3 regions of the Lactobacillus isalae genome follow, and region 2 is predicted to be linked to each of the others. Evidence: predicted binding sites of a transcription regulator. Region 2 holds the regulator's gene; each other region holds the start of a gene.
The links. The regulator Rex, encoded in region 2, represses fermentation and respiration genes when NADH is low (regulators of the CRP and FNR family bind a similar motif). The targets are predictions, from matches to a motif close to TTGTGAANTANTTCACAA.
Positions count from the first base shown of each region.

Region 1 (2,279 bases), 120 kb from region 2:
AGCAATGAGGTGAGAAAATTGAACCCATTTAATCCAACATTTGGTGATGTCCCAAAAATATTTTTAGATAGAACTAAACAGTTAAATACTGTAATTGTTAGAATGACAGCTGGTTATGCATATGCATTTCAATTATTAAGTTATCTAGTTTGGGATACAGAAGATAAACTAATCACTGATAACACTTTACAAATTATATTACCTGAATATAAAGAAATGCCTTTTACTAGAGAATATTATTTTTAATGTAGGTGAGAACACCTTGTTCATTGTTTGAGGTTGTTGTATGATCTGCGATTTTTAGTAACGCTGGATCTGCATTTGACATAGCCACGCCATCGCCAACTTCTTTAACCATTTCTAAATCATTCCCGCCGTCACCGAAAGCAGTCATTTCAGAAAGAGGAATTTCAAGTACTTCACCTAATTCTGCCAAGCCATGTGCCTTGTGGATTCCAGGTAAGATAAGATCAATATCACCATGACCACTACTTGTTACATTGCAGCAATCACCAAGATTCTTCTTTAGAAAATCAACATAATAATCTGTTTTTTCATCGGGGCAGGAGATAGAAAACTTCAGAACTTTATCATCGATTTCACTAAAGTCATGTATTTTCTTTAAGCGGTAGTAGTACTTAGTAGAAATTTTGTAATAATCGTCGGTGAATTGAACTGGGAAGTAGGCACTTTCTGCTCCTGATACCAAAAATTGTAATTCAGCTTGATTTAAAAGAAATTCTTCGACCTTTTTAACTGTTTCTTTTGGGAAAAAGTGCAATGATAAAATTTTTTCCTCGGTTCTAACTAAAGCTCCATTTTCTGCAACGTAAACCATATCAGGAAAATCCTTAAAGAAAGAAATAATTTGATAGTATTGATTACCACTTGCAACCGTGAACTTAATGTTTCTTTTTTTTAATTCCTGATAGATTTCAGCAAATTTTTCTTTGTCATAACTTTTATCGTCTCTGAGAAAAGTACCGTCCATATCTACGGCAATTAGTTTTGTCATTTAATAATCTCCTTTAGTTACATGTTTCTAGCAATAATATATTTAAGGATGTGTTGAAAAATTGAACTTATTTTTTATAATTAGTTATGTAATTCATAAAAGAGGGGAAAACTATGAATAAAAGTTCAAATGGTTGGCGCGTCTTTTTAAAGAGCGTCTGGTTTGGTATTATTGCTGGGATGATTTCTGGAATGGTTAAGATTGGTTGGGAGAAGATCTTACCGCCGAGAACTTTAGCTCGTGACCTTGTTAATCCGCCACAACATATGTTGCAGCAAATTGGTGCTTCTTATAAGTTCACTCATGCTTATGTAATTTATAATACTGATCAAAAGGTTTTCTGGGTTGCATTAATTTTGCACTTTAGCTTTTCAATTTTCTTTGCTTGGTTATTGATTTATATGGTTCAATTTAAGAAAACTGCATGGGCTGGCCTTTGGGAAGGTGCATTATATGGAATTATTATTTGGGTCGCATGGCATCTAATTATCATGCCAGTTCTTGGTACTACACCAGCACCTTGGCAAATGCCATTTGCAGAACACTTTTCTGAATTCTTCGGCCATATTGTATGGGGCTGGTCAATTGCAGCAGTTGGGTACTACTTAATTGCTAAGCAAAAGGTTAAGACCTTAACTAATCAATATTGGTAAAATAATTAATCGATCTTTCTGATTGAAGGATCGATTTTTTTGTTAAAAAACAAACTTATTTAAAGCCTTAGCAATACCGTCATCATCGTTTGACGCAGTAACAAAATCTGCATGATCTTTTGCTTCTTTGCTTCCGTTGCCCATTGCAACAGCAGTTCCTACAACATCAAACATTGAAATGTCATTCCTTTCATCCCCAAATGCAATCATTTCATCAGTACTGATGCCAATCTTTTCGCCTAATTCTTTTAAACCACTTCCTTTGTTTACATTAGGATGTAAGCATTCTAAGAAATGGTCATCTGCACGAACGATATATAATTCGTGGCTGAACTTTGCTCTTAATACTGGCTCAACTTGATCAAGAAGATCTTTATCGCCGACAAAACATCCTTTAGAAATCTGAAAATCATTAGGCATTTCATCAGGGGTTCTAATGAACATTGGAGCAGTATTTTCCCAGGCTTGTAGTAATTCAAAGTAGTCTACGTCACGATCAGCAGTAATAATTCTTGAATCTGGATCAACAATATTAAAAGGAACTTTTTGCTCCTTAGCAAATTTAGTTAGTTTGCGGTAAAGTTCATTATTAACTAGATCTTGTGTCATTA
Region 1 covers NZ_OX443569.1:167,779-170,057, forward strand. Annotated here, with positions in the region: gene QM512_RS00795 (hypothetical protein) at 19-246, shown strand; gene QM512_RS00800 (Cof-type HAD-IIB family hydrolase) at 227-1,015, opposite strand; gene QM512_RS00805 (YagU family protein) at 1,129-1,668, shown strand; gene QM512_RS00810 (Cof-type HAD-IIB family hydrolase) at 1,711-2,279, opposite strand, start outside.
Region 1: a site for Rex is predicted at 1,097-1,114, ahead of QM512_RS00805 (YagU family protein). Genes of this name have one in related genera too.

Region 2 (2,279 bases):
TCGTCAAGTAATAATACTGGTGGCTTTTGCAAAAGCAATTTAACAAAAGCAAGTCTCGTCTTTTCACCGCCAGAAAGGGTGCCAATTACCTTATTCCAAGTATTTTCCTTAAAATTAAATCCGTTAAGAATACTCTTAATTTCAGCTTGGTAGGTAAAGCCGCCTTCTTGTTCAAAGTTGTAAGCTAATTGATCATAACGCTTGAGCAAGTCTTCATCTTCTGGATGGTCGGCAATTTGCTCTTGCATTTTGGTGATTTTTTTATTTTTTTCAATTAAATCATTAAAAACAGTAAGCATTTCATCCCAGATTGTTTTGTCTTCATCGAGACCATTTTCCTGGGCGATGTAGCCGACTTTTAATCCCTTATTAATAGTAAATTGACCACTCGTTGGTTCTTGTTGACCAGTCATGATCTTTAATAAGGTAGTTTTCCCAGCTCCGTTAGGTCCGACAAGACCGATTCTGGCATTGTCAGGAACCGAGAAAGAAATGTTACTGAAGATAGTATTGCCTCCAAAACGTTGTTCGAGGTCTTGAGCTTGTGCAATAATCATAATTATTTTTCTCCTAGTGCTTATTTTAACATAGTGAATGTTTTAAATTTTATGAAAATATTATCTTTGTGAAAATTGTTTCTTGATTTATCCTTAAAGAATGCCTATTATTAGTTTGATTAGTAAATATTTCACATTCGTATTTTATAAAAGAAAGAGGCCTCTTAATGGATGAAATTAAGATTCCTAAGGCTACTGCTAGACGCTTGCCACTGTATTATCGCTATTTGATCTTTTTAAATGATGAAGGAAAAGAAAAAGTTTCTTCAACTGAACTTGCTGAAGCAGTTCAAGTTGACAGTGCTTCAATTCGTCGTGATTTTTCTTACTTTGGTGCCTTAGGTAAGCGTGGCTACGGGTATGATGTTAAGAACTTGCTTAATTTCTTTAAAAAGATTTTGAACCAAGATACTTTAACTAACGTTGCCTTAGTAGGTGTTGGTAATATGGGACATGCGCTTTTGAATTACAACTTCAAGCGTACTAATAATATCAGAATTAGCGCCGCTTTTGACATTAATCCTGAAATTACTGGAACAATTATGTCAGGTGTGCCAGTTTATGATATGAGTGAAATGAAGAAACAGCTTCGTGAACAACAAATTACGATTGCAATCCTTTGTGTACCGCAAACGGCAGCGCAAAAGACTGCAAATGAAATGTTTGATGCTGGTATAAAAGGGATTATGAACTTTACGCCGCTTCGTTTATCTGCACCTTCAAGCGTCCGTGTTCAAAATGTCGACTTGGCAACCGAACTTCAAACCTTGATTTACTTTTTAGACTCAGATAAAGGTAAGAACAAAAAATAATTTACTATTAATATGAGTTTTGCACAAGCTTAGTTAGGCTTGTGCATTTTTCGTACTCTTTTATTTGTAATCAGATAGGAAATAATTTTAAGATAGATGAGCATAGAATTTTTTTAGTTTAGAAATAAGGTAGATAAAATGATTAAAAAGATTGCAGTTTATTGTGGCGCACGGTCAGGTAATCGTCCTGAATACGCAAAGGCTGCTTATGGATTTGGTCAAAAAATGGCAGACCACCAGATTGAGCTAGTCTATGGTGGCGGTAAGTTTGGTTTGATGCGAGCAGTTGCGGACGGCGTTTTAGAAAATGGTGGTATTGTTCACGGCATTATTACTGAAGAATTAAAAGATCGTGGAGCAGCTTATGAAAAGGTACAAGATTTTCGTGTAGTTCCAAGTATGGATAAGCGAAAAGATACGATGATGAACTTGGCTGATGGGATGGTTGCTCTTCCTGGCAGTATTGGTACTTTAGAGGAAATAAGTCAGGCTATTTCCTGGACTGCTATTGGCGATAATGCTAAACCAGTTGCTTTTTATAATTATGCTGGCTTTTATAATTATTTAGATAAGTTGCTGAAGCGTATGAACCAGGATGATTTTTTAGAAAATATCTATTTAAATGCTGTCTATTTTGAAACTGATTTTGATAAAATTTTGCGGTTTATGGAAAATTATCAGGCTCCTGCTTATCGCAAGTACTAATTAGACAAGTGACGAAACTATTATTTCATGCTAGAATCAAGTTAGATTTGTTATAACAAATTAGGTGGTGAGTAGAAGTGAAAGAAATTCCGAAATATTTGTTAATTGCAGATAAGATTAAGCATGAGATAAAAACCGGAGAATATAATCCTAACGATCAATTACCAAAAGAGTTTGATTTAGCAAATGCGTATAACGTAAGTAG
Region 2 covers NZ_OX443569.1:52,260-54,538, forward strand. Annotated here, with positions in the region: gene abc-f (ribosomal protection-like ABC-F family protein) at 1-557, opposite strand, end outside; gene QM512_RS00305 (redox-sensing transcriptional repressor Rex) at 725-1,369, shown strand; gene QM512_RS00310 (LOG family protein) at 1,508-2,074, shown strand; gene QM512_RS00315 (GntR family transcriptional regulator) at 2,152-2,279, shown strand, end outside.

Region 3 (2,279 bases), 130 kb from region 2:
AACATTTCTTTTAACTAAATCGATCATTAGTTTCATTGTTCGAGCCGTGTATAAAATGTTTGGAGTAAAATCGCCGAGCTTTGCCTCTTCTTCCAAACATTCTCTAGTTAGATAACCTTTTTGTCTAGCCACAAACTTGCGGTTCCTTAGTTCTTGGGCATCAATAATTTTTTTATTTTTCCAAGGGTCATCTTTACCGGTAATAATAACTAACTCAGTCCGATCTAAATTACGGATAAAATAGGCAGGATCGTTGATCGGTACCATCCAAGAATAGATAGCAACGTCTACATCGCCATTATTTAAATCTTTAAATGCGGTAGCACTTCTTTCTAAGCGAGCATCTAACAGGTTAACAATATCTTCTTTATAAAATTTTTCTATAATTTCGGGAATATAAATACTACCAGCAATCCCAGAAAAAGCTACTCTAATTTTTTTAATATTAGCGTGTTTAACGTCGTAATCGATACTTGCTATTTCTTTTAAAAGATATTTTGCTTTCTGATAAAGTAATTCACCTGCTGGTGAAAGTGTAATTTTACTTTTGCGATTTTTTTGAAAAATCAAAGGGTCATCAAATCTGTTTTGAAGTCGCTTGATTGCCATCGAAATTGTTGGTTGTGTAACATTAAATGAATTAGCAGTTAGAGTATAATTCTGCGTTTCAACTAATTTGCAAAAATATAATAGATCTTTGTCATTCATATTCTTATCTCTTTTATAAATATTTTTTATAAACTAATCTTTTTTAATTATAAGTTACATTTTTCACAATTACAAGGAAGCTATGATATTATGCCGTTTTAAAGAGTTAACTAACCGATTTTTATTCACAATTACCCACTAGAAAAAGTTTATAAAGAGATATAAATTGCTATGTGTAAAGGATGAAACAAGTTTGTGAGGATAATAGCATATGGTATATAAGACGAAAGTATCTTGGGATGCTACATATGATGTAATTGTAATTGGATTTGGTGGCGCCGGAGCAGGGGCAGCACGTTTTGCTGCTGATAATAATGCAAAAGTTCTTTTGATTGATGCTGCTCCTGAAGGAAGTGAAGGCGGTAATACTAGATACGCTGGTGGTGCTTTTGCTTGGGGATCAAATTTTGATCAGTTAAAGGAATATTACAAGCAAACGTATTATCCATTTAAATATGATGAAGCTGCCTTAGATACTTTTATTAAGAATGTAATGCAGATGAAGGAGTACTCAAAAAAGTACTTTGGAATTGAAGCTCAACCAACAGGCAGAAGACCAAACGGAGAATATCCAGAATATAAAGATGCAGCTTCAATGCAATCTCAAAGTATGACTAAGGGAATGTACAATGGTGGATTTTGGAAATTACTCCGCAAGCAAGTTTTTGATCGGCTAGATAAAATTGATATTTGGTTTGAATCACCCGCTGAACACTTGATTCAAGATCCTGATACTAATGTTGTAACTGGAGTTGTTATTAAGCGAAATAATAAAGAAGTAAATGTTGCTGCTAAAAGAGGCGTTGTCTTAAGCCTAGGTGGTTTTGAAAATAACCAAGATATGGTTCAAGATTTTCTTGGTCAAGGTTCTCTTGCTCCAATAGGTACTTTGTATAACCGTGGTAAGGGTATTGATCTTGCTATTGAAGCAGGTGCACGGTTATGGCATATGTCTAATTATGATTCGCATGGCTTATCGCTTAGACAAAATGAACCACGAGAGAAATTTGCTTACATGATTAATTGGAAGAGCTTATTTAATGGCTCAATTTTTGTAGCAGGGGATGATGGTACTCGTTACTTTAGAGAAGATGAAGAAGATCGTCACGGCTACAAGTACAATCATGGAAATTGGGTTATGATTCCTAATCAAAATCATCCCCATATTATTATGGATCAGGCTCAATATGAACAGCTTTCTAAAGATCAGTCACCTAAGGCAGATCAAATTAAAGAATTGATTTCATATGCAATTAAGGCAGATTCAATTGAAGAATTATCTGAAAAGATTGATGCTCCATACTTAAAACAGGCAGTTGAAGATTTTAATTTTTTAACTGATGTTAAAAAACGAGACATGTTTTTGAACAGAAAAATTCAAACAATGAGATCTTTAAAAGAAGGTCCATATTATGCTATTCCTGTACGCCATAATATTTTACATACACATGGTGGTGCACAAAGAAATTCTGAGTGTGAAGTAATTGGACTTGATGGAAAAGTAATTCCTAATTTATATGAAGCCGGAGAATTAGGGGATATTTTTGCTACAAAATACTTAGGTGCAAATT
Region 3 covers NZ_OX443569.1:182,955-185,233, forward strand. Annotated here, with positions in the region: gene QM512_RS00885 (LysR family transcriptional regulator) at 1-708, opposite strand, end outside; gene QM512_RS00890 (FAD-binding protein) at 920-2,279, shown strand, end outside.
Region 3: a site for Rex is predicted at 760-777, ahead of QM512_RS00890 (FAD-binding protein). Genes of this name have one in related genera too.